One region of the Haloechinothrix sp. LS1_15 genome, then DNA from elsewhere that is predicted to be linked to it. Evidence: riboswitches for the same ligand, from Rfam matches in the RefSeq annotation. Region 1 holds a riboswitch; each other region holds the start of a gene.
The links. A riboswitch is a leader RNA that binds a small molecule or an ion and turns the genes downstream of it on or off. The one in region 1 is predicted to bind cobalamin.
Positions count from the first base shown of each region.

Region 2: linked by a shared signal. The riboswitch ahead of F8178_RS05505 (ribonucleoside-diphosphate reductase subunit alpha) and the one ahead of F8178_RS13925 (ABC transporter substrate-binding protein) in region 1 are both predicted to bind cobalamin.
Region 3: linked by a shared signal. The riboswitch ahead of cobN (cobaltochelatase subunit CobN) and the one ahead of F8178_RS13925 (ABC transporter substrate-binding protein) in region 1 are both predicted to bind cobalamin.
Region 4: linked by a shared signal. The riboswitch ahead of metE (5-methyltetrahydropteroyltriglutamate--homocysteine S-methyltransferase) and the one ahead of F8178_RS13925 (ABC transporter substrate-binding protein) in region 1 are both predicted to bind cobalamin.

Region 1 covers NZ_WBXM01000008.1:122,299-129,822, reverse strand. The annotation lists gene F8178_RS13935 (iron ABC transporter permease) at 1-846, opposite strand, end outside; gene F8178_RS13930 (ABC transporter substrate-binding protein) at 854-1,885, opposite strand; gene F8178_RS13925 (ABC transporter substrate-binding protein) at 1,897-2,976, opposite strand; cobalamin riboswitch at 2,999-3,179, opposite strand; gene F8178_RS13920 (DUF3817 domain-containing protein) at 3,384-3,746, shown strand; gene F8178_RS13915 (wax ester/triacylglycerol synthase family O-acyltransferase) at 4,120-5,568, shown strand; gene F8178_RS13910 (MarR family transcriptional regulator) at 5,639-6,142, opposite strand; gene F8178_RS13905 (tetratricopeptide repeat protein) at 6,255-7,244, shown strand; gene F8178_RS13900 (IclR family transcriptional regulator) at 7,315-7,524, opposite strand, start outside.
Region 2 covers NZ_WBXM01000003.1:57,171-64,694, reverse strand. The annotation lists gene F8178_RS05505 (ribonucleoside-diphosphate reductase subunit alpha) at 1-2,054, opposite strand, end outside; cobalamin riboswitch at 2,213-2,430, opposite strand; gene F8178_RS05500 (acyl-CoA dehydrogenase family protein) at 2,513-3,730, opposite strand; gene F8178_RS05495 (phosphotransferase family protein) at 3,730-4,791, opposite strand; gene F8178_RS05490 (MaoC family dehydratase) at 4,817-5,269, opposite strand; gene F8178_RS05485 (amidohydrolase) at 5,410-6,714, opposite strand; gene F8178_RS05480 (NADPH:quinone oxidoreductase family protein) at 6,800-7,524, opposite strand, start outside.
Region 3 covers NZ_WBXM01000009.1:87,789-95,312, forward strand. The annotation lists gene F8178_RS14845 (hypothetical protein) at 1-638, shown strand, start outside; partial or broken gene F8178_RS14850 (alpha/beta hydrolase) at 651-1,151, shown strand; gene F8178_RS14855 (hypothetical protein) at 1,272-1,685, shown strand; gene F8178_RS14860 (precorrin-2 C(20)-methyltransferase) at 1,698-3,248, opposite strand; gene F8178_RS14865 (precorrin-8X methylmutase) at 3,245-3,895, opposite strand; gene cobG (precorrin-3B synthase) at 3,892-5,199, opposite strand; cobalamin riboswitch at 5,291-5,435, shown strand; gene cobN (cobaltochelatase subunit CobN) at 5,494-7,524, shown strand, end outside.
Region 4 covers NZ_WBXM01000009.1:23,038-30,561, forward strand. The annotation lists gene F8178_RS14545 (glycine betaine/L-proline ABC transporter ATP-binding protein) at 1-730, opposite strand, end outside; cobalamin riboswitch at 1,182-1,344, shown strand; gene metE (5-methyltetrahydropteroyltriglutamate--homocysteine S-methyltransferase) at 1,496-3,802, shown strand; gene paaE (1,2-phenylacetyl-CoA epoxidase subunit PaaE) at 3,935-5,005, opposite strand; gene paaD (1,2-phenylacetyl-CoA epoxidase subunit PaaD) at 5,014-5,547, opposite strand; gene paaC (1,2-phenylacetyl-CoA epoxidase subunit PaaC) at 5,541-6,431, opposite strand; gene paaB (1,2-phenylacetyl-CoA epoxidase subunit PaaB) at 6,446-6,772, opposite strand; gene paaA (1,2-phenylacetyl-CoA epoxidase subunit PaaA) at 6,769-7,524, opposite strand, start outside.

The sequences.
Region 1 (7,524 bases):
CACTACCGCGACACCACCGAGCGCGCGGACGATACCGAGCCGCACGCCGAGCGAGCGCGCCAGGTCGTCACCCATGGCCAGGGCGTTGAGCGGCCGGGTGAGCGCCACTGCGAGCAGCACGCCCAGCGCGATGAACGGCAGCGCGTGGCCGAGCATCGCGGTGTCGGCGCCGCCGAGCGAGCCGACGACCCAGAACCGGTACTCGTCCAGCGACGCACGGTCGCGCAGGATGATCGCGGAGGTGACCGAGCCGAGCATCGCGGTCACGGCGGCACCGGCCAGGGCGAGCTTCACCGGCGAGGCGCCGCCCGCGCCGATCGAGCCGACCGCGTAAACCACCACCGCTGCCAGTGCCGCGCCGAGGAACGCGAACCACACGTAGCCGATGACGGCGGTCGCGCCGAATATGCTGATCGCCACGACCGCGGCCAGCGCCGCACCCGCGTTGATACCCAGGATGCCGGGACCACCGAGGGGGTTGCGCGTCACCCCCTGCACCAGCATGCCCGCGATCCCCAGCGCCATCCCGACGGCAAGGCCCACCAACGTACGCGGCACGCGCAGGTGCAGCACGATCAGATCGGTGTCGGAACCCGTGTAGGCGAAGTAGGCGGCATGTACCTCGTGCAGGGACAGCCGCTCGTTGCCGATCAGCAGCGAGGCCAGCGCGATCGCGACCAGCGCGAGGGTGGCGACGAGCAGACCCGTGCTGCGGGACCAGGTGCCGTGCAGCAACCCTTGCCCCCGCACGGCCTCGGCGAACCAGCGCCGGAACCGTGACCACCTCGACCACGCCGTCGCCGCGGGTGATGTGGCGATGACCGAGGACGGTGCGTGTGTGGTCATCGCGGCCCTACCCGACGAGATCGGGATGCAGCATCTCGGCGAGCGATTCTACTGTGGATGCTGCTCGCACGCCCGCCCACCGGTCGGGGAAGCCGAACTCGAGCACGGTGCCCTCGCTCACCGCGGTGAGGTTCGCCAGAGCCGGATCGTTCATGATCGCCTCGACGTCCTCCTCTGCGTCGGAGGGCGTGAGCTCGGGACCACAACAGGTGTCGACCAGGATGTAGTCCGGATCGCGCTTGATCAGTTCCTCCGTGCTGACCGTGTGCGGGCCGGAGACATCCAGATCACCGAAAGCGTTGCGCCCACCCGCCATCTCGAAGATCTCGGTGGAGAAGTCCAGGCCGCCGGTGACACGGAAGCCGTCGGAATCCGGCCGGGCGATCGCCAACGTGGGCTCGTGATTCGCCTGTGCGACGGCCTCCTCGACGCGCTCGATGGTTCCGGAGAACTCGGCGATCAGCTCGTCGGCGCGCTCGCGGACATCGAAGATCTCGCCGAGCTGGCGCAGGTCGCTATAGACGTTGTCCATGCTCTGCAACTCGGCCATGCGCTCGCCGTCGGCGTCGGGGCAGGCGACTGCGGACAGCCAGGTGTCCACGCCGATAGCGGCCAACCCGTCTCGCGAGCCGATGCCCTCCTCGGTATACAGCCGGTAGGCGCTGGTGAGGATGAAGTCCGGCTCGTAGGAGAGCACGGTTTCCCTGCTCGGTACCCGCTCGTAGAACGGTTGCCCCGCATGCGCCCCGGCGTACTCCTCGAGGATCTCGTTGTTGATGAACGCGGTAGCGACCAGCCGATCCTCGATTCCGAGGGCATAGGCCATCTCGATAGCCGGCTGGTAGGCGGCGAACACACGCTCGGGCGCCTCGTCGGTAGTGATCTCCACGCCGCAACTCGTGATCGTCTCGGTGGCCTGCTCGCCCCCGTCGCTGCCACCGTTACCGTCGGTGGCTGCGCAACCGGCTACGAGGAGCGTGGTGATCGCGGCTACCGAGGCGGTCCGGAGGCCCTGGCGGGTGGCTACTGTCACAGCCATCGGGCCTCCTCTCAGAACAGCTCGGGGTGGATGGTCGCGGCGATCTCGGCGATCACCGGAGCGCTGCGCACTCCTGCCGAGCGGTTGGCGAAGGTGAACTCGTGTACGTTGCCCTCGGCTACCGCTTCGATGTTGGCCAGCGCCGGATCGGACAGGATGGCCTCGACGTCGTCCGCGGCGTCGGCCGCGGTCATCTCGGCGTCACAGCAGACGTCGACGAAGATGTGATCGGGATCGCGAGCGATCATCTCCTCGGTACTGACGTCCATGTTGCGCCGTTGTTCGAGATCTGCGAAGGCGTTCTCGCCCCCGGCGTGTTTCACCAGTTCGGTGGTGAAGTCCGGGCCCGCTGCCACGCGGAACCCGTCGCCGTCCGGGCGTGCCACGGCCACCGAGGGCCGTTCGATCCCGTCTCCGGCTTCGCTGACGGTGTCTCGCACCTCGTCGATCGTCGCCTGCATGTCCGCGACGATCTCCTCGGCGCGGTCACTCGCGCCGAAGACCGTGCCGAGCTCGCGCAGATCCGAGTAGATCGCCTCGATGGTGACCGCGGAGGGGTCGATGGTCTCGTCGTCCATGCCGTCCTCGCTGGGGCACAGCGGGCTGAAGATCCAGCTCTCGATGCCGAGCTCGCGCAGGCTAGCCCTGGTGCCGAACTGCTCGTCGGTGAAGGCTCCGTTGAATCCCGACAGCACGAAGTCGGGCTCGGTCTCGAGCAACGCCTCGCGGCTGGGCAGGTTCTCGTAGTACCGCTGGCCCTGCTGCGCCTCGGCATACTCCGGTAGCACTTCGGCGTCGAGGTAGGCGGTGCCGACCAGGCGGTCGCTGACACCGAGGGCGTGGGCCATCTCGATGGCGGGCTGGTAAGCGGCGAAGAGCCGCTCGGGCGGCTCGTCGACGGGGACGTCGACGTCGCAGTTTCGGATGACCTCTGCTTGCTCCTCCTCGGAGCCGGGGGCTTCATCGGTACCGCAGGCGGCGAGGCCGAGGGCGAGGACGGCGCAGAGGGACAGGGTGACGCGGGCGCGCGACGCACCCGGCGATCGGCGGTGGCTCGACGGTCGTGATGACCGCCATGATGATGTTGTCAAGCAAACCATCCTTCGTGGCTCGTCTTGCGTCGGTCGCCGTAGCCGGTCTCCTGGCTCCCGGAGTTGGGCTGATGCCCTGCCCGTCCCGCCTTCCCAGGCGCTGTGCGCCCAGTGGCGTCATGGGACGGGCCCTCCGGTCACAGTGGCGAGGACCGCGCCGGATTGGAACCGGCTTCCCGTGCACTACGGCAACGTCATCTTCACGTGTTCGGGTGATTCAACATCTCACCCGAACACCGGGGACGGCAAGTGCACCCCATACCCCTGGTGAGCGTGGTCACGCTGCACACTGGGTTAGTGAAACGGGTTCGTGCCGCTGAAGATGCAGGTCTGGCCATGCGGCGGCGAACCAGCGAGCCGGTCGCGACGCGATCGCGTGGCGGCAGGCACAACTCGAGGAGGTAACCGTGTTCGGCACAGCGGTAACGGTGTTCCGGGCCGTGGCCATCGCGGAGGCGCTTTCCTGGGTGGCGTTGCTCGCTGCCATGTTCGCCAAGTACATCCTCGGCCTCGGTGAGGGCGGCGTTCCCGTCGCCGGCTTGGTGCACGGTGTGCTGTTTCTCGCCTACGTCGCGGTGACGCTGGCGACTTTCCGGGTGTTCGGCTGGAGCTACCGCACGCTGGCGCTGGCGCTGGCCGCGGGCGTGCCGCCGCTGTTCACCTGGTGGTTCGAGGCGTGGGCATTGCGGACCGGCAGGCTCGACGGTCCCGGCTGCACCGGCCGTGGTGGTGTGGCGCTGGTGACTGGTGAGCGCCCGGCCATGGCCTGAGCTGCCCCGCGCGTGTCCCGATGCGAGCGGAGCGCGGACTACGGCGAGCGCCGTGGCAGTGCCGCTGTGTGGTGGAATCCCGACACCTTTTCGGAGCAATGGCACCCGATCGGCGGATTACCTTAACGCGCTTCTCGCGACTACGTTGGGGTGCGGTACGGGAATCCGGCTCATGCGGGGCGCATCGAGTTCGGGGACGTGCCGGTGCGGTCCCGGTACGTGTGCGCTTTGACGTCTTCGAGTCGTGCCGCTATTCAGTGTGGACAATAGATGCTTTTCTGCTCGGGCGCGATGGCGTGGTCCCGGTTCGTGCTCGCGCGTCCCCGGACGATCGGGTGGAGAGGCAACTGCGGAACACCGTAAGGAGAGGGCAGTGGTTGCTCGCTCGGTTGGCGGGCCGGTTGATCGCGCCGCCACGCGGCTCAGCGGACTGGATGTGTCGTTCCTGTGCCTCGAGGGCAGCCATCGCCCTATGCACCTGGGCGCCGCGCTGGTGTTCGAACCCGACTGCCCGGTCCATCCGGCCCGCATCGGCAGGCTGCTGGCCGAACGGGCGGCTGCCGTGCCGGAGCTGGCCAGAACCGCGACCGACACCTGGTGGCCACCGGCAGGCAAGGCCTGGCGCCGGTGCCCGACCTTCGACCCCGCCGATCACATCCATACCCACATGCTCGCCCGTCCCGGCCAGCCGGAACAGCTCGAAGCCGCCGCAGCGACCGTGATGGCACAGCCGCTACTCGAGGGCCGGCCGCCGTGGGAGGCGCACGTGTTCGGCGGCGTGGCGCACGGCCGGTTCGCCGTGGTGTTCAAGATGCACCACGCCCTCGCCGACGCGGCCGGTTCGTTCTCGGTGGCCGCGCCGCTGCTGGACGGGGTGCCGCCAGGGCGTGGGCGGCAGGCGCGGCCTGCCGACTCGGACCCATCAACCCCGCCAACGCTGCCGGGGCCCGCGGCGTTGGCGGGCTGGGCCGCTCGCACATTACGGGACTTGCCCGGCACCGCAGCCGATGCGGTCGCGGCGGCATCCGGGGTGCGCAGGCGGGTAGAGCGGCTGGCGGGCGTGGCATTGTCGACGCTCGCCGCGGTGCGGCCGCTGGCTGCCAGCTCCCCTGTCACCAGCATGCTGGCAGGATCCTCCCGGCGGGAAGCCGCCTTCGTCCGGCTGGACACCGATGAGATGCACCGCGTACGCAAATGGACGGGAGGCACACTTAACGATGTGGTGCTGTCGGTCATCGCGGGCGGACTCGGCGACTGGATCCGGAACCGGGACGGCGCCGCGGCAGGCAGTGAATGGAACCTGCGCGCGTTCGTTCCGGTGAGTGTGCGGAGCAGGCGCGACGCCGCGGGCGAGGGTGGTAACCACCTGTCCGGATACTTGTGTGACCTGCCAGCCGGGACCACAGACCCGATCGAGCGAGTCCGGATGGTGACCGGTGCCATGCAGCGCAACAAGCGTCGCGGGCCCGAGCGGGGCGCGGGGGCCTTCCCGCTACTCGCCGAAGCTGTTCCCGCCGGGATGCATCGGGTGACGACCCCGTTGGCCGCGCAGGTATCGCCGCTGCTGTTCGACACGATGGTCAGCACGGTGCCGCTGCCAGACGTGCCGTTAGCTCTGGACGGTGCCCGGCTGCGGCAGATCTGGCCACTGGCTCCGCTGGCACTCGGTCAGGCACTGTCCGTGGCGGTCACCGTCTACCGCGGCAGTGTGCGGATCGGGGTGCTCGCGGACCCGCAGGTGCTCGGTGAGGTCGGTGGGCTCGGCGATGCCATCGCCAAGGCGTTCACCAACCTCCGCAACGCCTGCGAGGGTGACAGCTAAGGCGGGCCCTCAGCCCTGGCAGTGTGACCACGGCCGGAGCCGCCGGACCTCGGTGGCGGGTTGTCGCGCGTCAGGAACGGAAGTCGCCCGCAGCCTTGCGCACCCGGGTGAGCAGGTCGATGAGCTGCTCGGTCTGCCGGTGGGTGAGCCCGTGCAGCCCGAAGTCGATCTCGTTGACGGCCGTGGTTGCCTGCTTGCGGCGCAGGCGGCCCTCCTCGGTGATCTCGACGAGGGTGGTACGGCGATCGGTGGGGTGCGGTTTGCGCACCACCAGTCCGTCCCGCTCGAGCCGGTCGACGATGTTGGTGACGCTGGTGGGGTGCAGCTGCAACCGCTCACCCATCACTCGCATGGGCAGGCTGGAGCGTCGGGCGAAGGTCAGCAACACGAGCGCTTCGTACCGGGCGAACGTCAATCCGTGCGGTTTCAGCGCGGTATCGACCGCGGTCTGGATGATCTGCTGCACGCGCATGATGCCGGTGACGGCCGCCATCGTCGTCGACGGGCCGATCTGCTCCTCCCACAGCTCGGCGGCCCGAGCGATGGGGTCGAACGGGAGCGGGCTGCGGTCCATACGCCTGAAACTACCAGCGAAGGAGAGGGCTGCTCGGATTCCGGTGGATCCCGGTTCGCCGTCGCCGCGACCTCGCAGGATCCGGCGTGGTCATCCGTGTCACGATGGGATCGTGACACAAGCAGGTGGACAGCCAGGTGGACAACAAGGTAGGCAAGCGAACCAGCAAGCGGCCGCGGCCGCGCTGTCGGGTGCGGTGGACCTCTCCGGCCTCAAGCAACGCGCTGACGCGGCGCGTCAGCAGGGTACGCCGGGCAGTGGCGGGGCGCAGGATGCCGCGCCAGCCGGTGGTGTGGTCGTCGATGTCACCGAATCGACGTTCCAGGCCGAGGTGGTGGACCGGTCCAGGAACACCCTGGTCGTGGTCGATCTCTGGGCCGACTGGTGTCAGCCTTGCAAACAACTGAGCCCGGTGCTCGAGAAGCTCGCTGCCGAGTACGGCGGCTCCTGGGTACTCGCCAAGGTCGATGTCGACGCCAACCAGCGCATCGCGCAGCTGTTCGGCGCCCAGTCGCTGCCCACGGTGATCGCCGTCGCAGGCGGCCAGCCGGTGGACGCGTTCAGCGGGGCGCTCGGCGAGCAGGAGATCCGCAATTGGCTGAATACGCTGCTCGACGCGCTGCGGGACAAGCTGCCCGGTATCGCGGCCGCCGAGCAGGCCGCGCAGCAGGGTGCGGAGCAGGACGAGCAGGAGGATCCCCGGTTCACCGAGGCTGAGGACGCACTGGCACGCGGTGACTTCGCCGCCGCGGAGGCGGCCTACCAGCGGATCGTCGAGGCCGAGCCGAACAACGAGGAGGCGGTGGCCGCGCTGCGGCAGACCCGCTTCCTCGCCCGCACCTCGGGCATCGACCCGCAGGTCGTCGCCCGCGCCGACGCCGATCCTGGTGACATCGATGCGCAGCTGGCCGCGGCAGACCTCGCGGTGGCACAGCAGCAGGTCGAGCAGGGATTCGACCGGCTTATCAGGACCATCCGCGGCGCTGCGGGGGACGATCGGGACCGGGTACGCAACCACCTCGTCGAGCTGTTCGAGCTGTTCGACCCGAACGACGAGCGGGTTCTCAAGGCGCGCAGGGACCTGGCAAGCGCCCTGTTCTAGCGCGCAGGTGGTGAGCCGAAGGGACCCTCCGGTACTGGATATGTACCGAAGGGGCCCTTCGGCTCACCACCTACGCCTGCCCGCCCTCGCCGGACATGTCCGTCGCGGTGGCTGTGTGGCCGTGCCACTCGTAGGTGAAGCCCGCCGATGCCTGGGCTGCTGCTTCCAGGATCAGGGGGGCGAATTCGGCCAGGCGCTCGCCGTCCAGGCGGTAGGTCGGGCCGGAGATGCTGATGGCAGCGACCACGTCGCCTTCGAATCCCAGGACAGGGGCGGCGAT
Region 2 (7,524 bases), on a different contig from region 1:
ATCACGGTGAACTCGCCGGACATGTTCGACTTGACGTAGAGGTTGCGGAACACCGGTTCGACCGAGGGCGACACGCCGCAGATGTTGGCGATGGTCGCCGTCGGCGCCACGGCCAGCACCGTGGAGTTACGCATCCCCCGCTGCCGCACCCGCTCACGCAGTGCCTGCCACGCGAGGGTGGTCGATGTGTCGACATCGCACTCGCCGTCCTCGCGGGATCCGGCGAGCAGCCGGAGCGAGTCGATGGGGAGTATCCCTTCGCTCCACAGTGATCCTTCGTACGACTCGTACCTTCCCCGCTCGGCTGCCAGCCTGCTCGACGCGTCGATGGCGTGGTAGCTGACCAACTCCATGCTGCGGTCGGCGAACTCCACCGCCTGCTCGCTGTCGACGGGCGCGCCGATCGCGAACAGCGTCTCGGCATAACCCATGACGCCGAGACCGATGGGGCGGTGCCGCAGGTTCGCCGCCCGTGCCTCGTCAACGGTGTAGAAGTTGATGTCGATGACGTTGTCGAGCATGCGCACGGCGGTGCGCACCGTGCTTTCCAGCAGGCGATCGTCGATCCGGGCACCGGAGAGGTGCGCGGCCAGGTTCACCGACCCCAGGTTGCACACCGCCACCTCCTCAGCACTGGTGTTCAGGGTGATCTCGGTACAGAGATTGGAGGAGTGCACCACACCCGCGTGGCGCTGCGGTGAGCGCAGGTTGCAGGGATCCTTGAAGGTGATCCACGGGTGGCCGGTCTCGAACAGCATGGTCAGCATGCGCCGCCAGAGGTCAACCGCCCGCACCGTCCGGTGCACGCGGATCTCGCCGCGTCGCGCCGCGTGCTCGTAGGCGCGGTAGCGCTCGGCGAACGCGTGGCCGTAGAGCTCGTGCAAGTCGGGTACCTCGTCGGGGGAGAACAACGTCCACTCGCCGTCGGTGACGACCCGCCGGAGGAACTCGTCCGGCACCCAGTTCGCGGTGTTCATGTCGTGGGTCCGCCTGCGCTCGTCCCCGGTGTTCTTGCGCAGTTCGAGGAACTCTTCGATGTCGATGTGCCAGGTCTCCAGGTAGGCACAGGCCGCACCCTTACGCTTGCCTCCCTGGTTGACCGCGATCGCGGTGTCGTTGGCGATCTTGAGGAACGGCACGACGCCCTGCGATTTCCCGTTGGTGCCCGCGATGTGTGCACCGAGCCCGCGCACCGGCGTCCAGTCGTTGCCCAACCCGCCCGAGTACTTCGCGAGCAACGCGTTGTTCCGGTACGAACGGAAGATCGCGTCCAGGCTGTCGTCTACAGTGGTCAAGAAGCATGAGGACAGCTGGGGGCGCGTGGTGCCCGCGTTGAACAGCGTCGGTGTGGATGCCATGAAGCGGAACGTCGACAGCAGCTCGTAGAACTCCACGGCTCGGCGGTCGGGGTCGTCCTCGCGAAGCGCCAGCCCCATGGCCACCCGCATGAAGAACGCCTGTGGCAGCTCGTAACGGATCCCACCGTCGTGCAGCAGGTACCGGTCGTACAGGGTGCGCAGCCCGAGGAACTCGAAACTGAGGTCCCTGTCCGGCACCAGCGCAGCGCCCACCCGTGCCAGGTCGAACCGCGCCATCGCGGGATCGAGCTGGCCCAGCTCGACGGCGCGATGTACGAACGCGGTGAAGTAACCGGGGTAACGTTCACGCATCTGCTCCTGATCCGGCCGGTGCGACGCGCCAGGTCGCTCAGCGGTCGACCCGCCAGCTACGGCAGCCGCCAGGTAGGACAGTGCCTCCCCGCGCAGCGTGTCCAGCAGCAACCGCGCGGTCACCCGGGAGTACCCGGGTTCGGTCTCGATCAGCGTGCGCGCGCTCATGACAAGTGCCTCGTCGAGTTCCGCGGCGCTCATCCCGTCGTACAGGCACGGCCAACAGGCGTCCAGCACCGCGGCCGGATCCACCCCGTCCACGTCCCTACAGGCCTGCTCGACCACCGCCCGCACCCGGCTAGCGTCCAGCGGGTACCGCGCTCCCCCGGCGTCGACGATCGACACCTCGGGGGGCGATGGTGCGGCGTACAGCGTTTCGGTCACCGTTGCTCTCCTCTCGCGAGCTCGAACGACGATGCCCGGTACCTCGACGCGAGCGCGCGAGAGCGCGATGACCACCCCGGCCACCGGCACGGCCGGCTCCCGGTGCCACCGGATCGCCTGCGCGGACCCACCCTCGAGGTCCCGGACGGCGCGCACCGCGTGGTGCGCGCACCGATGGCAGGTCTTCGGACTCGCGGGCGTTCGGCCACGCCGGCCGTTCCTACTGGCCGTCGCTTCCCAGGCGCGGCGCGCCCAGTGCGTGATGACGGCGGTCGTTCCCACTCACCGCTGCGGGGCAGTCCCGGATTCGCACCGGGTTCCCTGTTGCCACACCGGGTGCGGCGGCACCCGGTGAACCATCGGCAGCATGCACCCTACATGTTGGGGCCGCCGGAGCAACGACTCCCATATAGGCGTGTCGCTTGGGGGTGGCGATGAATCTCGCGGACGGCCGCGGCTCAGCCGGTCCGCTGGTGTTTGCGGAGTTCCTTGCGGCCAAGGGAGGCTTTGTGCACCTCGTCGGGGCCGTCGGCGAAGCGGAGGGTGCGGATGCCCGCGTACCATTCGGCCAGCGGGGTGTCCTGGCTCAACCCGGCGGCGCCGTGGATCTGGATAGCCTTGTCGAGGATCCATTCCACAGTGGCCGGGGTGGCGACCTTGATGGCCTGGATCTCGGTGTGCGCGGCCCGGTTGCCCTCGGTGTCCATCAGCCACGCGGCTTTGAGTACGAGCAGCCGCAGCTGCTCGATCCGTACCCGCGTCTCGGCGACCCAGTCACGGATCACGCCCTGCTCGCCGAGCGGACGACCGAAGGCGACGCGATCGCCCGCGCGCTGGCAGGTCAGCTCGAGCGCGCGTTCGGCGATGCCGATCGAACGCATACAGTGGTGGATCCGTCCCGGCCCGAGCCTGGCCTGCGCGATGGCGAACCCGTCGCCCTCGTTGCCGATCAGATTATCCGCCGGTACCCGCACGTCCGAGAAGGACAGCTCGGCGTGTCCGCCGTGGTCGCTGTCGTCGTAACCGAACACCGTCATGCCACGCTCGATCGTCAGCCCCGGCGTCTCACGCGGCACCAGGATCATGCTCTGCTGGCGGTGGGGATCGGCTTCCGGGTCCGTCTTGCCCATCACGATGAATACCGCTGCCTCGGGGTTCAACGCCCCGGTGATCCACCACTTGCGACCATTGATGACGTACTCGTCGCCGTCGCGGGTGATGCTGGTGGCGATGTTGGTCGCATCGGAGGAGGCCACCTCCGGCTCGGTCATCGCGAACGCCGAGCGGATGCGGCCGTCCAGCAGCGGCTCCAGCCACTCCTTCCGCTGCCGCTCGGTGCCGAACATGGACAGCACCTCCATGTTGCCAGTGTCCGGCGCGGAACAGTTCAGCGCCACCGGCGCCAGGCGAGGGCTACGCCCGGTGATCTCGGCCAGCGGGGCGTACTGCAGGTTCGTCAGCCCGGCACCGTCGTCGCCGGGCAGGAAGAAGTTCCACAGCCCCCTGGCACGCGCCTGCTGCTTGAGCTCGGCGACCACTGGCACCGTGGCCCACGGGTGCTCGCGCCGGGTCAGCTGCCTGGCGAACTCCGGCTCCGCCGGGTAAACGCACTCGTCCATGAACGCCGTCAGCCGCGCCCGCAACTCCTCGGTGCGCTCGTCGAACGCGAAATCCATCAGCTCTCCTTCACCGCGTCCAGACCGGACGCCACGATCGGTTCCACGACCGCACCCACTGATTCGAAGCCGGAGCCGACGGTCGCGCCTTGGGTGTACCGGTAGTGGATCCCTTCCAGGATCACGGCCAGCTTGAAGTGCGCCAGCCCGAGATAGAAGCCCATGTCGGGCAGGCTGCGCCCGGACGCGGCCGCGTAGGCTGCCAGCATCTCGCCCGGTTCCAGGAACCCCGGAGCGTCACCGGCATCGGCCACCGCGTCCGAACCCCGGATCTCCGACAGGCCGCGGTAGGTCGCCAGCAGCGCCACGTCGGTAAGCGGATCCCCGAGGGTGGCCATCTCCCAATCCAGCACCGCGGCGACCTCGTCGGCATCGTCGATCAGCAAGTTGTCCAGCCGGTAGTCACCGTGCACGATCGCGGGCGGCGCGTCCGCGGGAACCCGGCGCTCCAGGCGCACGTGGAGCTCGTCGATACCGGGCACCTCCCTGCTGCGGGAGGCGTCCAGCTGCTTGCGCCAGCGCCGCACCTGGCGCTCGAGGAATCCCTCGGGCCTACCGAAATCGCCCAGCCCGACCGCGTGCGGATCCACCGCGTGCAGCCGCGCCAGTACCTCCACCATGCCGGCGCTGATCGATCGGGTCCGCTCACGACCGAGCTCGCGCAACTCCGTGTCCCTGCGGTAGGTCCGGCCCGCGACGCGCTCCATGACATAGAACGGCGCGCCGAGAACGGCAGTGTCCTCGCACAGCACGACGGTGGCGGGAACGGGAACCTCCGAACCCGCCAGCGCGCTGATCACCCGGTACTCCCGGCCCATGTCGTGCGCGGTCGCCAGCACATGCCCCAGCGGCGGCCTGCGCACCACCCAGGACGAAACACCATCGGTGACACGGTAGGTCAAGTTCGACCGGCCACCGGTGATCAACTCCCCACGCAACGGTCCAGCGACCAAGCCAGGAACGGCGCCGTCCAGGTACTCCCGCAACGCGGCCAGGTCCAGCCCCGGCAGCTCCGACGGCTCCGACGGCTCCGACGGCTCCGACGACACGGCATCACTCATCGACACTCCCCTGCTCGGTCGCTGATCAGGGCACTAGCAACGCGACGGTCTCGGCCACACACGCCGGTTTCTGCGCGTCTTCGAGTTCGATGGTCACCCGCGTGACGACCTGCGCGCCCTGCTCCCCTCGGGTGACCTCCACCAGCTCCAGCCCCGCTCGCACGCGCGAGCCCACCGGAACCGCCGAGGGGAAGCGCACCTTGTTCAACCCGTAATTGACGCCCATGCTCAGGCCGTCCACCCGGTAGACCTGATGTGCCAGGTGCGGGATGAGCGAGAGCGTGAGGTATCCGTGCGCGACAGTGCCACCGAACGGTCCCCGTGCCGCGCGCTCGACGTCGACGTGGATCCACTGGTGATCATCGGTGGCATCGGCGAACTGGTTCACCCGCTGCTGGGTGATCTCCAGCCAGTCGCTGTATCCCAGGTGCTCACCCGTCGCCGCGGCCAGCTCGTCCAGCCCGGTGAATACCCGCACGCTGCGTCACTCCCTTCCGGCCGGGGCCGCCAGGCCGCGGCACCATCGTCACTGTCTGGGCGACCGCGGTGGTCACGGATACTGGAACCATACCAACTGGTCGGTAGCTCGTCGACCTGGCTCGGCGATCAGGGGCCCACTCAGCCCGTACCCGGTTCACCGGTCGCCTGCGCGGGTGTCGCGAGCCGGTCGAGCGCGGCGACCACCAGGGCCTGCACCCCGGCGGTCAGGGTGGGTTGCTTCACCGGCGCGAACCGGGGTGAGTGGTTGGAGGGGATATCGGCATCGACCCGCCCCTCGGCAGCGGCCGCCCGGTACTCGTCCGGTTCCCAACCTCCCAGCCACCAGTAGTACAGCGGCGCCCCTGCCCTAGTGGCGAACCACCCCACGTCCTCGCTGCCGTACGTCGCGGGCGCGGCCATCAGCCGCTCCTGGCCGAGGTAGGCGCCGAAAGCGCTGTTGACGGCGGTGGCCGTGGCCTCGTCGTTGACTGTCGACGGGAACTCGCTCAACCGCACGATCTCCGGCTCGCGAGGCGACGAGGACGCCGTCGCCTCGGCCCTGGCCATCCGCCCGATCGCGGCCAGCACGCGTTCGCGCACCGCGTCGTCGAAGGTGCGCACGTTCACGGTGAGCACTGCGTGGTCGGCGATGACGTTGGGAGCTTCGCCCGCTCGCAGGGATCCGACGGTGACCACCGCCTGCTCACCGGGCGCTACCTCGCGGGCGACGATGCCCTGCAACCGCTGCACCAGGGCGGCGGCCATCACCACCGGATCGACAGTGCTCTCCGGCCGCGAACCGTGCCCTCCCGAGCCGTACATGGTGATCCGGAAACTGTCGGCGGCGGCCATGGCAAGTCCCTCGCGGTAGGCCAGCACGCCGGCGGGGAACGAGGAGACGTGCTGCCCGAGCACCACATCGGGCACGGGCACGTGCGCGTACAGGCCGTCGTCGAGCATCGCGGCCGCGCCCTTACCCTCCTCCTCGTTGGGCTGACACACGGCGACGACCGTGCCACGCCACCACTGGCGGCCCGCCGCGAGCGACTCGGCCGCCCCCAGCAGGCACGTGACGTGCACATCGTGGCCGCAGGCATGCATGACAGACACCTCACGGCCGTCGCTGCCGCGCTGCGCGCCGGTGGCCGCGTAAGGCAGGCCAGTGGCCTCCGCGACCGGCAGGGCGTCCATATCGGCGCGCAGCAATACCGTGGGGCCGTCGCCGTTGCGCAGCACACCGGCCACTCCTGTGCCGCCGAACCCGCCTGTCACCTCGTAGCCCGCGCCGCGGAGCCACCGCTGGCACGCCGCTGCCGTACGGGTCTCGGCGAAGCCGAGTTCCGGATGGCGGTGCAGGTCCTCGTAGAGGGCCTCCAACTCGGGCATCCGGCTGTCCAGCGAACGGAGGCACCCCGTTGCCACCGCCGTCGTACGTTCGTCCATTGTGGCCCCTTCAGTTCCCGGCGGTGCGCCCTGGCGGCCGACTACCCCCGGCCGCCGTCACGGAGCCTACCCGCTTGGGTCACCGTCAAGTGGGCATCGCGCCCACCAGCGCCACCCGACCCACGGTCGTGCCATCGGCCAACCGCTGCAGCCCGTCAGCCACCTCGTCGAGCCGCAACCGCTCGCTGACCAGCGGGGCAACGGAACGCTCCGCCGCGAGCGCGCTCAGGTCCTCGTGGCAGCGGCGCACCGCGCTGGGGTCCTTGCTGTTGTACAGGCCCCAGTGCAGGCCGAGGATCGAGTAGTTCTTCACCAGCGCATGGTTGAGCGCCGCCTGCTGGATCTCGCCACCGGCGAACCCGACGATCACGATGCGCCCCTCGAAGGCGATGCACTTGGTAGATCGCCGGTAAGTGTCCCCGCCGACCGGGTCGTACACCACGTCCGCGCCGCGGCCCTCGGTGACCTCCTTGACGACCGCGACGAAATCCTCGGTGTGCCGGTCGACCACCACGTCGGCGCCGAGCGCGCGTGCCACCTCCGCCTTGTCGGGGCCGCCGACCACGCCGACAACCGTGGCACCGGCGGCCTTGGCCAGCTGCACGGCCGCGCTGCCGACACCGCCCGCTGCGGCGTGCACCAGCACCGTCTCGCCCGGTCGCAGGGCCGCCCTGCGGTGCAGCGCGAACCAGCCTGTCTGGTAGGCGATGCAGAACGATGCCGCTTCGGTGTCGTCCAACCCCTCGGGGGCGGGGAAGGTCACCGCGGCCTCCATCAGTGCCTGCTCGGCATACGCACCGGAAGGCAGCG
Region 3 (7,524 bases), on a different contig from region 1:
TCGAACTGGCCGCGATCCTGGACCGCGCCGAGCAAGGCGAGATCGTCGACGCCCGCCAGGGCGACCCGGCCCGGCTGGAACCCCCGCGCGGCGCCGAACCGGAGGAGGTCCACCGCTGGTGGACGGGCCTGTCCGAGGCCGAGCAGGCCCAGGTCCTCGAGGCCAACCCACAATGGGTCGGCGCCACCGACGGCATCCCCGCCGAGGCCAGGGACACCGCCAACCGCATCGTGCTGGCTGAGCAGAAGCAGCAGCTCATCGACCGCAGCGAGGAGCTCCAGCAGCGGCTGGATGACACCCCGTTCAGCCGGTTCGGCTCGCAGGAACAGCGCCACCTGCGCGACCAGATCGCCGAGATCGAGAGCAAGCTGGGCGGCATCAATGCGATCGAGGACCGGCTCGCCAGCACCGCCAACGCCCCGGACGATCAGCGCCACTACCTGCTCGGCATCGACACTGCGGGCAACGGTCAGGCCATCATCGCCAAAGGCAACCCCGACACCGCCGAGCACACCGCGACCTACGTCCCCGGCACCGGCGCAGGCCTGGACGGCATCGGAGAGCTGATGAACCGCGGGGAGGATATGCAGCGAGAGGCGGCGTTCCATGGAACCGGCTCCACGTCGGTGATCACCTGAGTCGGCTATGACGCCCCGCAGAACGTGGTCACCGAAGCCACCCGTGAGCACTACGCCGCGCAGGCCACCGACGACCTCGCCGGATTCCAGGACGGGCTCCGTGCCACCTACGACGAGCCGGGCCGCTCGCAACACACGCTGATCGGGCACAGCTACGGCAGCACCACCATCGGACACACCGCCAGACATGAGGAGCTCGACGTCGATCGGATGGTATTCGTCGGAAGCCCCGGCGTCGGCGTCGAGCACGCCAGCGACCTCGGCATCGATCCCGGCAACGTCTACGCGACAACCGCCGAGAACGACGTCATCAGGGGAACACCCCAGTCCATCCACGAACAGCAACCCATAGCCGATGACTTCGGGGCCGTGACGTTCGCATCAGACCCCGGTGATAGCGGCCTCCTCTTGGGAAAGAGCCTCGGCGCGCACAGTCAGTACTGGGACCCGAACAATAAGGCGCTCACGAACATGGGGCGAATCATCGCCGGTCAAGCGCCGACTGGCGGCTGACACCGCCGGGCGAAGATGCAGGAGGACCATGAGATGCAGGCGCCAGCTCCCAGAACGTTCGGACTGATCGCGATCCTCGCATCGCTTGTACTCTTCGGATGCACCACACTAGGAGCAGGGATGCAACCGACCATCACCCTCGACGAAGCCAACGACCGGCTCGACGACTACATCGACCGCGCCCTCGCCCAGCTCCCCGACGCCGCCGAACTCACCAACCCCCACCACTACCACGACCGCGACTGCACCGACCCCGACGACCACGGCCCAGAAGGCCGCAAATTCGCCAGCCGCGATTACGAAGTGGTCGGACTGGATCCCGACGAGATCCCCACGTACTTCGACACCCTCAAGACATGGTGGCAGAACAACAACTTCCGCGTCCTCGACAACGAACCAGAATACGAGTTCCTCTGGGTCGAAAACAACGATGACAGCTTCCGCATGACCCTCAAAGCCAACCAGCAAGGGGCGATGCGCATCGGCGCTTCCTCCCCCTGTGTCTGGCCCGAGGGAACACCCGATCCACAGTAGACGCGCCGCAGGCTATGCTGGCTCGTGTCCTGCCGCGTACCACCGGGGCGTGAACACCGTGGTGCTGCCGTCGCGCCGCACCACCCGCGTCGTCGAGGAACCCACGATCAGCAGGCACCGCATGTCCACCTGTGCCGGGTCCAGCTCGGCCAGGGTGGTCACCCGCACCGACTCGTCCTCGCCGCCGACGTCGCGCGCCACCACTACCGGTGTCGCCGGGTCGCGGTGGCGCAGCAGCACCTCGCGCGCGTCGGCGAGCTGGGTGGTCCTGCTGCGCGAGGCCGGGTTGTAGATCGCCACCGCCAGGTCGGCCGCTCCGGCAGCCTCCAGCCTGCGCTCGATCACCTCCCACGGCTTGAGCCGGTCGGACAGCGACAGCACGCAGTAGTCGTGTCCCAGCGGCGCGCCCACCCGCGCTGCCACCGCCTGGGCAGCCGTGATCCCGGGCAGCACCCGCACCCGCACGTCACCCCACCGGGAGGTCTCGGCCCGCTCCAGCACGGCGGCGGCCATCGCGAACACCCCGGGGTCCCCTGAGGACACCACCGCCACCCGGGTGCCTGCCGCGGCCAGCTCCAGCGCGTGCGCCGCCCGGTCCGCCTCGACCCGGTTGCCGGAAGTGTGGCGCTGCTGACCCGCGCGCTGCGGCACTCGCGCCAGGTAGGGCCCGTAACCGACCAGGTGCTCGGCCTCGGCCAGTGCCTGGTCGGCCTCGGGCGTCAGCCACTGGGTCCCGCCGGGGCCGAGCCCGACCACCGTGACCTCACCGCAGGCGGCCCCCGCCGCCTGAGCCGGTTCCGGCGAGTCGGCTTGTTCCCCTGAGGTGCGCGCCGTATACGCGGGGCTCGGCAGCACCGCAACCGAGAAGTACGGCACCGACTCCGGGTCCACCTCGGCCATCGGCTCGATCCGCTGCTGTCCCCAGGTGGCCCGTTCTACGTAGTAGGCCTCGTCGAGCTTGCCTGCCTCCGCGAGCGCCGACCGGATCGAGGTGAAGGTACGCCCCAGCTTGAGCACCGCGGCGGCGTCGGTGTCGGCCAGTCGCATCGCCAGCTCGGGGCCGGGCAGCGTGCCGGGCAGCACGGTGAGTACCTCCTCGCGCTGCACCAGCGGGCGTCCGAGCTGCGAGGCGGCCGCGCTCACCGAGGTCACGCCCGGGATCGCCTCGGCATCGTAGCGGTCGTGCAGCCGCTCGTGCATGTGCATGTAGGAGCCGTAGAAGAAGGGATCACCCTCGCAGAGCAGCACCACATCCCTACCCGCATCCAGGTGCTCGGCGAGCCGCTTGGCGGCATGCTCGTAGAACTCCGCGATCGCGCCCTCGTACCCCCCGGGATGGTCGGTGGTCTCGGTGGTGACCGGGTACATCAGCCGCTCCTCGAGCTGCCCGTCCCGCAGGTAGGGTTCGGCCACCGAGCGGGCGATGCTGCGCCCGTGGCGCGCGCAGTGGTAGGCGATGACCTCCGCCTCGCTGATGAGCCGTGCCGCCTTCACGGTGACCAGCTCCGGGTCCCCCGGCCCGAGCCCCACACCCCAGAGCTTGCCGGTTCGTGCCCCGCTCACAGCTCAGCCTCCGTCGCGATCGCGTTGATGGCGGCGACAGCCATAGCGCTGCCGCCGCGTCTGCCGTGCACCACCAAATACGGCGCGGGCGCCTGGCGGGCCAGCTCGGTCTTCGACTCGGCGGCGCCGACGAACCCGACGGGGGTACCGATGATCGCCGCAGGGGCGGGTACCCCTTCGGCCAGCAGCTCCAGTAGCCGGAACAACGCCGTCGGGGCGTTGCCGATGGCCACCACGGATCCGGGCAACCGCTCCCGCCACAGCTCCAGCGCGGCCGCGCTGCGCGTGGTACCCAGCCGCCCGGCAAGCTCGGGCACCGAGGGATCGGCCAGGGTGCACAGCACCTCGTTCCCGGCGGGCAGGCGCTTGCGCGTAACCCCTCCCGCGATCATCTTCGCGTCGGTGAGCACCGGTGCACCCGTGGCCAACGCCCGATGCCCTTCAGCCACCACATTCGGCGCGTAGTCGAGGTCACCGGGCAGGTCCACCATCCCGCAGGCATGGATCATGCGGACCGCGACGCGCTCCACGTCCGCGGGGAGGTCTCCGAGTTCGGCCTCGGCGCGGATCGTGGCGAACGAGCGCCGGTAGATCTCGGACCCGTCGCGCAGGTACTCGAGAGGGGACTCGAGCGGGTGATCGGTCACGATCGGCGTCCTTCCCTGGAGTCGGTGCTGTTCCTGCCATCGCCCATGGCGCGCGCCAACGACGCCGCCAACGTCACGGTGGGCACCCACCGCCCGTCGACCCGGTAGCCGCCCTCCTCGGCAGCCAGTACGTCGACCACGGTGGTTCCCGCCGCCCACGGCTTCCCGCAGCGGCGCTCGCACCCGGAGAAGTGTGCCGCCGCGGCTGTCCCGGCCAGCGCGCCACCTGCCGTGCGGATGAGCTCGCTCACGTCCGCGCGCACGTCGGCGCGCGCCTTGTCGCAGCCGGGTGCCCCGATGCAGGCGGTGACCCGGTGCCGCGGCTCTCCGTCGCTGACCAGCAGGCCGTCGGCGGCCAGCCGCCTTGTGACGCTCGCTGCCGCGGTCGCTTCGAGATCCGGAAGCACTACCGACCGCCATGGCGTGATCACCAGCCGTGGCGCCTCGGTGGCCAGCGACCGAGCGGCCGCCGAGGGCAGCGCGCCGAGCGGCACACCAGCGACGACACACCAGCGTTCACCGCGGGCATCGTCCTGCCGGTGGCCGCCGAGCGCGAGCTCGCCGCCAGGGGTGAACGAGCACGGTGCCTGCGGGTGGCAGGTCACCTCGGCTGCCACCGCATCGACCAGCGATCCCCACGCCCCGCCCCCGGTAACGAGCTCGCGCACCTGCCAGGCGTCGCCGCGCGAGGAGGCGAAGGCCACGGCTGCCGCCACCAGCGCCGCCACCGCGTCGCCGGTGCGCACCCGCAGCCCGGTGTCGGCACCGGCGAGCAGCACCGCCCCGGTGTCCGGAGTCACCGCGCGCCAGCACACATCGATCCGGTCACCCGCGATGTCGCCTCGGCCGTCGTCCAGGCCGAACAGGAACCGGCCGGGTAGCCCGGCCAGCTCCGCCCGCGCGCAGACCGCGCGATCCAGCTCGCCCACCAGGGCACGCACGTCGGCGACACCCCCGGTCAGCCCGCTGACCGGGGAGGCCAGGATATTGCGCACCCGCTCGTGGCTTGGCGAGGGCAGCAGTCCCGCCTCGGCCAGCCGATCGGCCAGCTCGCCCAGCATCGCCTGCGCGAGCCCGCGCAGCTGCACGTTGCCCCGGGATGTCAGATGCAGCACACCGTCACCGAGCTCCTCGGCGCAGGCGGCCAGCTCGACCAGCTGGCCCGCTGCCAGCTTGCCTCCCGGCACACGCACCCTGGCCAGCCGCCCGTCGGCGGCGTCGTGAGTGGTCAGCGCGCCGGGGCAGGCGTCGGGGCGTTCCCGGTGAGCGGTGCCCGCCCACGGGGCGGGGTACGGATCCGGCATGGCTGTCACTGTAGATTGTGTGCTGGCACCTCGGCTTGACGCGGGCTCCGGCCCCGGCGAGAGTGAGGTGCGGGCAAGCCCGCTGGAAGTGGAGGAACCCGGTGCGAGTCCGGGGCGGTCCCGCCACTGTGAGAGGGGAGCGAGCCCCAGCCCGGATCACGGGCCGAGGTCACGGGCGCCGGAACGGCAGCGTCTGGAAGGCCGGGGCGAGCGACGATCCTGCAGCCAGGAGACTCCAACCAGCGACGACCGACCAACCGGGGCGCGGACACCCCGAGAGGAGCCGAGACCACCGTGATCGTTCTGCTGTCCACCTCGGACACCGACCTGCTCAGCGCACGTGCCAGCGATATGGGGTACCGCCTTGGCAATCCGGCGCGTATCGACCTCGACGAGCTGCCCGGCCTGCTCGACGGCGCCACGATCGTGGTGGTGCGCATCCTCGGTGACGAGCGGGCGTGGAAAGAGGGTCTCGACGCGGTACGCGCCAGCGGGGCGCACGTGGTCGTGCTCGGCGGTGAGCAGGCGCCGAACGCCGAGCTGATGGAGCTGTCCACCGTGCCAGCCGGAATCGCCCGCGAGGCACACACGTACCTGGCGCACGGCGGTCCGGAGAATCTCACGCAGCTGCACCACTTCCTGTCCGACACGCTGCTGCTGACCGGCGACGGCTTCGACCCGCCCGCCGAGCAGCCGTCCTGGGGTTTCCTGGAGCGTGAACCGCGGTCGATGGACGGGCCCGTGGTGGCGATCCTGTACTACCGGGCACACCACTTCGCAGGCAACACCGCGTTCGTGGAGACCCTGTCGCGTGCCGTCGAGGACGCGGGCGGTCAGGCGATGCCGATGTACTGCGCCACGCTCCGCACCCGCGAACCGGAGATGATCGAGCAACTCCGCGCGGCGGACGCGGTGCTGGTGACGGTGCTCGCGGCCGGGGGGACGCGACCGTCCGCGGTGAGCGCCGGTGGCGACGACGAGGCATGGGACGTCGCCGAGCTGGCCGAGCTCGACATCCCGATGTTGCAAGCACTGTGCCTGACCAGCGACCGGGACGAGTGGTGGGACAACGACGAGGGCGTGTCCCCCATGGATGCCGCCTCGCAGGTCGCCGTGCCCGAGTTCGACGGCAGGATCATCACCGTGCCGTTCTCGTTCAAGGAGACCGACGAGGACGGCCTACCGCGCTACCTCCCCGACGCCGAACGTGCGAGCCGGGTGGCGCGGATCGCGCTGGGGCATGCGCGGCTGCGGCACACCCCGCCGGAACAGCGCAGGATCGCGCTGGTGCTGTCGGCCTACCCCACCAAGCACTCCAGGGTGGGTAACGCTGTCGGGCTGGATACCCCGGCCAGCGCGGTGCGGCTGCTGCGCACGCTGCGCGAGCACGGCTACGACCTTGGTGACGGCATCCCCGGGGTGGAGACCACCCCGGCGGGTGCCGAGTCGTCCCGGCAACCGACCCCTGGCGAGGACGTGGAGCGCTCCGAAGCGCCCGAAGGCGATGCGTTCATCCACGCTCTGATCGCCGCTGGTGGCCAGGATCCCGAGTGGCTCACCGAGGAGCAGCTCGCGGGCAACCCGATCCGGGTACCCGCCGCCCGCTACCGCGCGTGGTTCGAGCAGCTGCCCGCCGACCTGCGCGAGCAGGTCGAGCAGCACTGGGGCCCGCCCCCTGGTGAGCTGTTCGTCGATTACTCGCGCAACAGCGAGGGCGACATCGTGCTCGCCTCGCTGCAGGCGGGCAACGTGCTGATCATGCTCCAGCCACCGCGCGGCTTCGGCGAGAACCCGATCGCTATCTACCACGACCCGGACCTGCCGCCCAGCCACCACTACCTCGCCGCGTACCGGTGGCTCGAAGCGCCGCGGAGCGAGGGCGGGTTCGGCGTGCACGCCGTGGTCCATCTCGGCAAGCACGGCTCACTGGAGTGGCTGCCCGGCAAGAACGCGGCCCTGTCGGCCTCCTGCGCGCCGGATGCGGTGCTGGGCAGCGTGCCGATGATCTATCCCTTCCTGATCAACGATCCGGGCGAGGGCGCCCAGGCCAAACGCCGGGCGCACGCCACCATCGTCGACCACCTGATCCCGCCGATGGCTCGCGCGGAGAGCTACGGCGACATCGCGCGGCTGGAGCAGCTGCTCGATGAGTACGCCAACATCTCCGCGATGGATCCGGCCAAGCTCCCGGCGATCCGGGCGCAGATCTGGACGCTGATCCAGGCCGCCAAGCTGGACCACGACCTTGGCATCACCGAGCGTCCGCACGACGCCGAATTCGACGACTTCCTGCTGCACGTGGACGGCTGGCTGTGCGAGGTCAAG
Region 4 (7,524 bases), on a different contig from region 1:
TCTGCACGATACGACCCTCGCGCATCATCGCGATGCGATCGCCGAGCCGCATGGCCTCGTTCAGGTCGTGGGTGATGAACACGATGGTCTTACCGAGACGCGCCTGCAGTTCGATGAGCTGGTCCTGCATCTCGCGCCGGATCAGCGGGTCCAGCGCCGAGAACGCCTCGTCCATGAGCATCACGTCGCTGCCGGAGGCCAGCGCCCGTGCCAGGCCGACACGCTGCTTCATACCTCCCGACAACTGTGCCGGGAACTTTTCCTCCCAACCGCCGAGGCCCACCATCTTGAGGGCTTCGGCGGCACGGTCGAACCGTTCTCGTTTGCCCATTCCCTGGATGTCCAGCGCGTAGGCGGCGTTCTCCACCACCGTCCGATGCGGCAACAGTGCGAAGTGCTGGAAGACCATGCCGATCTTGTCCTTGCGCACCTGCCGTAACCGCTTGGACCCGATGCGTGCGATGTCGACGTCGTCGATGTGAACGTGGCCCGCGGTCGGTTCCCACAGCCCGTTGAGCATCCTGATCAGCGTGGACTTGCCCGACCCGGACAGTCCCATGACGACGAATATCTCGCCTTCCTTGACTTCGAAGGAGGCATCGACGACAGCCGGTGTCACACCGAGACGCAGAACCTCTTCCCTATCGGCGCCGTCCTCCAGCAGACGTAACGCTTGTTCGGCCTTGCGACCGAATATCTTGTAGAGCCCTTCGGCACGTATGGTGGCCACGAATCACCTCTATGTCCGTCGGGGACGTGGCGAACAGCGGCGATCTCGCGCGTTCGCGCACCGTACAGCGTTGTTCGCTTCCGTGCTGTGCCGTTGTGTCACTACGTTCGATTTTCCTCCGTCGCTCGATGCCTCTGCAATGGCCACCCGGCCATCGCAGGGGCGACCGAATTCCGGAAACACCATTTGTCACTACTGGCCACACGCGCTCGATGTGACCGCATCACGGTAGGCCCCAGTATTCTCCCGTTGATCGACTACGCCGACCGTTCACCGATTTCGTTGCCCGTTCGTTGTACACCCGTGCCGTTCGATAACAGGGTCTGCGGGGTGCTGCAGGTCACCCCTGTACGGGGTCGCGGGACCGGCTCCTGCTGTTACGCTCGGTCTTGCCACTGGTTCTCCTTCCGGGGTGACGGCAACCAGCCGTTGTGCCGCCGGGAGGGGAGGCAACAGGGAACCCGGTGCGAATCCGGGACTGCCCCGCAGCGGTGAGTGGGAACGAACGCCGTCACCTTGACACCGGTCGAGGTAAAAGCACTGGAGGGGTCCTCCGGGAAGCGACGGCCAGTAGGCCAGGCCGATCCGGCCATCGCCCACGAGTCCGAAGACCTGCCCGTGGTGCGCTCGCCAACCGGCGAGCGCGAGTCCGAGCCTCGAGGGTGGGCGCGGCGACTCGAGCGGCCCCAGGTGTGCCGCGCGTGCGCTCCCGCTTCATCCCCGCCATGCTCGGGCTCATCCGACGAGCTCGCGAGGGAGAGAGCGATGAGTCAACGAACCCGAATCGGCACGACTGTTCTCGGCTATCCCAGGATCGGTCCCGACCGCGAACTCAAGCGTGCGCTGGAGGGGTACTGGTCCGGCCGGATCGACGAATCCGAGCTGGTGACCACCGGGCGCAAGCTGCGGCAGGACACCTGGCGGGAACTGGCCGAAGCGGGCCTAGACAGCGTGCCGTCGAACACCTTCTCGTACTACGACCAGGTACTCGATACGGCCGCGCTGTTCGGCGCACTGCCGGAGCGCTTCACCAGGCTGGGCCTGTCGGAACTCGACACGTACTTCGCGGCGGCACGCGGCGCACCCGACGCGCCCCCGATGGAGATGACCAAGTGGTTCGACACCAACTACCACTATCTGGTGCCTGAACTCGGGCCAGAGACCAGGTTCTCTGTGGCAGGCGGCAAGCCGCTCGACGAGTACCGGGAAGCCAGGGCGCTCGGTATCACCACCCGACCGGTGCTTGTGGGGCCGCTGACGTTCCTGCTGCTGGCCAAGCCCGCCGACGGAACCCCGGATGACTTCGAGTCGCTACGGTTGTTGGAGCCGTTGCTCCAGGCTTACGCCGAGCTGCTGCGCACGCTGCACGACGAGGGCGTGGAGTGGGTCCAGCTGGACGAGCCAGCTTACGCGGCAGACCGGACCGATGCGGAGCTCGAGGCGCTGGCCCGCGCATACCAGGCGCTGGGGGAGCTACAACACCGGCCCGCGATCATGACAGCAGGGTACTTCGGCGACTTGGGTGATGCGCTCGGCGTACTGGCGCGTTCCCCGATCGAGGCACTGGCCGTCGACCTGGTGTCGCACCCGTCCGCCGTGGACCGGCTCGCATCGGTGTCCGGCGTGCAGGAAAAGGAAATCGTCGCCGGTGTCGTCGACGGGCGCAATATCTGGCGTACCGATGTGGACGCCGCGCTGTCCAAAGCAGCCACTTTCCTCGGATCCGCTCGGCATGTCGGCGTGTCGACATCGTGCTCGCTGCTGCACGTGCCGTACGACGTGAACGCCGAGACCCACCTCGGCGAGCGGTTGCGCTCCTGGTTGGCATTCGCCAGGCAAAAGGTGGACGAGGTGGTGCTGCTCGGCACCGCGCTGCGCGAGGGCACCGACGCGGTGGCCGATCGGCTCGCCTCCGCCCGCGCGGCGGCCACCGATCGCGCGAACGCCACCGACCTGCGCCAGCACCGGGTGCGGGCACGGCTGGAAGCGCTCCGGCCGGAGCACAGCCGCAGGAGTGACTACGCCGAGCGGGCCAAGGCGCAGCAGGCCGCACTGGGACTACCGGAACTGCCGAGCACCACGATCGGTTCCTTCCCACAGACCAGCGAGGTGCGCAAGACCCGCGCCGCCTACCGTGCGGGCAGGATCACCGAGGAGGAGTACCGTAGCGCCATGCGCGCCGAGATCGAGCGCGTGATCAGGTTGCAGGAGGATCTCGGGATCGACGTGCTCGTCCACGGTGAGCCCGAGCGCAACGACATGGTGCAGTACTTCGCGGAGCAGCTGGAGGGATTCGCGGCGACCGAGTACGGCTGGGTCCAGTCTTACGGGTCGCGGTGCGTCCGGCCGCCCGTACTGTACGGCGACGTCTCCCGTCCGAGCGCGATGACGGTCGACTGGACCTCGTACGCGCAATCGTTGACCGACAGGCCGGTCAAGGGCATGCTCACCGGCCCTGTGACGATCCTGGCCTGGTCGTTCGTCCGGGACGACCAGCCGATGGCCGAGACCGCCAGGCAGGTGGCACTGGCGATCCGCGACGAGGTGCACGACCTGGAATCGGCAGGGATCCGGGTGATCCAGGTGGACGAACCCGCGTTGCGGGAGCTGCTCCCGCTGCGTTCGGCCGAGCACAAAGCCTATTTCGACTGGGCTGTGGAGTCGTTCCGGCTGGCCACGTCGGGGATCTCGGATGCGACACAGATCCACACGCACATGTGCTACTCGGAGTTCGGCGACATCCTGCCCGCGATCGACGCCATCGACGCCGATGTCACCAGCATCGAGGCGGCGCGGTCGCGCATGGAGGTGCTCGACGACCTCGACGCCGCTGGCTTCGCCCGTGGTGTGGGACCGGGGGTGTATGACATCCACTCGCCGCAGGTGCCGGACGTGGACAAGGTGAGCGAGCAGCTGGAGCTGGCGCTGAACGCGGTGTCCGGCCAGCGGCTGTGGGTCAACCCCGACTGCGGACTCAAGACCCGTGGATACGACGAGGTCGAGCCCGCGCTGCGGAACCTCGTGACAGCCGCACACCAGGTGCGCGCCCGCCGCGGCGTAGCGAGCGGCTGATCACCACCGAAGCGGGGGACCGGACTCCCGCCGAGCCTTCCGGTCCCCCGCCCTGCCTCTGGGGGAGGGGCTGAACGTGACGTCCAGTGCCGTAGAGGGCACGAACGTCACGTTCAGCCCCCGGGCGGGTCGCTACGCGTCGTAGTCCACAGTCAGCCGCTCGGACTCCGGTAGTGTCTGGCAGGTCAGCACGAAACCGTCATCCACTTCGGATTGTTCGAGGGCGAAGTTGCGGCGCATGTGGCCCTTGCCCTCGGTGATGCGAGCGCGGCAGGTGCCGCACACCCCGCCCTTGCACGCGAACGGCAGGTCGGGGCGCATCCGCTGCGCGCCGTCGAGGATCGGCTGCTCCCGCGAGAGCTCCGCCGTGGTCGACTTACCATCGAGGATCACGGTGACCTCGCTGCTGGCACCGGTCACGGTCGGTTCCCGGTGCCGTTCCGGCTCCGGTGGACTGTCGCCGACGTAGAACAGCTCGTGGTGGATCCGCTCGCGATCCACGCCCAGCTCGGTCAGCACCGTATCGGCCTCGGTGACCATACCGAACGGTCCGCACAGCCACCAGTCGTCCGCCGCGCCGATCCGCAGCAGCAACGGCAGCAGGGTGCGCAGCTTGTTCCCGTCGAGCCTGCCGGTGAACAGCTCGGATTCCCGCGGTTCCCTGGAGAGCACGTGCACCAGCTCCAGCCGCTCCGGGTAACGGTCCTTGAGGTCGGCCAGCTCGTCGGCGAACATCACCGTCCCGGTCCGCCGGTTGCCGTAGAGCAGCGTCACCGTGCTCCGCCCGTCAGCCAGCACCGAGGCCGCGATCGACAGGCCTGGCGTGATGCCCGCCCCCGCCAGGATGAGCACGTGGTGCGCACCGACGGTGCCGTCCGGGGTGAACGAGCCGGTCGGCGTGGACACCTCGATCTCGTCGCCCGGCCGGACCTGCCGCACCAGCCACGTGGAGAACACCCCGCCGGTGATCTCCCGAACCCCGATCCGCAACGGCTGCCCGGCCGCTGCACAGATCGAGTAGTTGCGGCGCTGCTCCACCCCATCGACGACACGGCGCAGCACCACCGACTGGCCGGGAGCGAACGCGTACGCCTTGGCCAGTTCGCCGGGCACATCGAACGTCACTGCGGCTGCGTCTTCGGTCAGCCGCTCGACGTGGCTCACCGTCAGGGCGTGGAACTCCAGGCGGGTGGACACGACCACGAACCTCTCTAGATCTCCTTGACACGTTCGAACGGCTCACGGCACGCGCGGCACTGCCACAGCGCCTTGCACGCCGTGGCGCCGAACCGCGACAGCTCACGCGTGTCCACCGAACCGCACCGCGGGCACGGCACACGCGGCGCGGGGGCGTGCAGGGTCAGTGGCACCGGCCCATCACCGTGCCCACCACCGTGCCCGTCAGCGGGGCCGGGCGGCGCGATCCCCGCCTCCGTGAGTTTGCGCCGCCCGCGCTCGCTGATCCAGTCCGTGGTCCACGGCGGGTCGAGCACGGTCCGCACGTCCACTTCGGAGTAGCCTGCGCCGGTCAGCGCGGCCACCAGGTCGGCTCGCATGGTCTCCAGCGCGGGGCACCCCGAGTAGGTGGGGGTGATCGTCACTCGCACCGCATTCCCGCGTACCGAGACCTCCCGCAGGATGCCGAGGTCGGCAAGGGTGAGCATGGGTAGCTCGGGATCGGTGACCTGCTCGGCCACCGCCCGGGCGTGCCCGGTGGTTCCGGTGTGCTGGCTGGTGGTCACCATGTCGCCTCCGGGTGTGCGCGGGCCACACTCTGCAGCTCGGCCAGCAGGTAACCCATCGTCTCGGTGTGCACGCCGTGCCGTCCCGCGCGACCGGCGACGCCGGACAGCGGCGCCACCTCCGGCACCGACAGCGTGGCAGTGGTCAGCACGGTCCGCAGCACCGAAGCACACTCCTCTGCCACCGTAGCCGGGTCGACACCGACCCCGGCCGCCGCCGCCCGCTGTTCCACCGGATGCGTCGAGAACAACTCGTCGACCAGCGGCCAGACGGCCTCCGCCGCTTCTGCCGCGCGGGCGTGCGAGTAGTCGGTGCCGTCGCCCAGCCGCACGGCCCAGCTCGCCGCGTAGTCGCGGTGGTAGGTGACCTCCTTGACACCCTTGGCCGCGATCGCCGCCAGCACCGGATCGGCCGAGCCGGACAACCGCTGCAGCAGGGCGAGCCGCCAGGTGGCGAACACCAGCAGGGTGACGATCAACCGCGCGAAGTCGCCGAGCCTGGGTTCGACCAGCCGCACGTTGCCGAACTCGTGCTCGGCGCGGAAGAACGCCAGCTCGTCCTCGCCCCGCCCGTAGCCGTCCACCTGCCCCGCCCTGCTGTAGAGCAGCCGTGCCTGTCCGAGCAGGTCCAACGCGATGTTGGCCAGCGCCACCTCCTCCTCCAGGTCCGGCGCGTGGGTGCACCACTCCTGCAGCCGGTGCGACAGCACCAGCGCGTCGTCGGCCAGCATCAGGCAGTAGGTGACCAGGTCGTCAGGGGCTATGCCGGCCGGGATCGCGGTGTCGGTGACGCTCGTTGCGGCCAACGGGTCGTCGAAGCCCGTACCGAACGCCCACCGCGCGTCGTTCTGTTCGGTGATCGCCTCGTAGGCGTTGTCGAATGCCATCGCCTGCTACCTCGCTAGATGTGCGGCACGTGCTCGGGGATCGAGTAGAAGGTGGGGTGCCGGTAGACCTTGTCCCCGCTGGGAGCGAAGAACGGGTCCTTCTCGTCGGGGCTGGACGCGGTGATCTCCGCGGCGGGCACCACCCAGATGCTCACCCCCTCGTTGCGCCTGGTGTACAGGTCGCGCGCGTGCCGCAGTGCCATCTCGGCGTCGGCGGCCCTCAGCGAGCCGACGTGGACGTGGTTGAGCCCGCGCTTGCTGCGCACGAACACCTCGTACAGCGGCAACGGCGTGTGCTGTTCCTGCCCAGCAGGCCGCCCGACTGGTCGCTGCTCGGTCATGCCGCCTCCCCTCGTGCCCGTGCCGCCTGCTTTGCGGCATAAGCCGCCGCAGCCTCGCGCACCCACGCACCGCCCTCGTGGGCGGCGCGGCGGTGAGCGATCCGCTGGGCGTTGCACGGGCCGTTGCCCGCCAGCACCTGCTTGAACTCGTCCCAGTCGATCTCGCCGAAGTCGTAGTGGCCGCGCTCGGGGTTCCAGCGCAACTCCGGGTCGGGCAGGGTCACGCCGAGCGCCTCCGCCTGCGGCACGGTCATGTCCACGAACCGCTGCCGCAGCTCGTCGTTGGTGTGGCGCTTGATCTTCCACGCCATCGATCGCGCCGTGTTCGGCGAGTCGTGATCCGGTGGCCCGAACATCATCAGCGACGGCCACCACCAGCGGTCCGTGGCGTCCTGGACCATCCGCCGCTGCTCGTCGGTACCGCGCATCATGGCCAGCAGCAGCTCGTAACCCTGCCGCTGGTGGAACGACTCCTCTTTGCAGATGCGGATCATCGCTCGCGCGTAGGGACCGTAGGAGCTGCGGCACAGCGGCACCTGGTTGCAGATCGCGGCCCCGTCGACCAGCCACCCGATCACGCCGACGTCGGCGAAGCTCAACGTCGGGTAGTTGAAGATCGACGAGTACTTCTGCCCCCCGGACAGCAACTTGCCGGTCATCTCGTCCCTGTCGGCACCGAGGGTCTCGGCCGCCGCGTACAGGTACAGCCCGTGGCCCGCCTCGTCCTGCACTTTCGCCAGCAGGATCGCCTT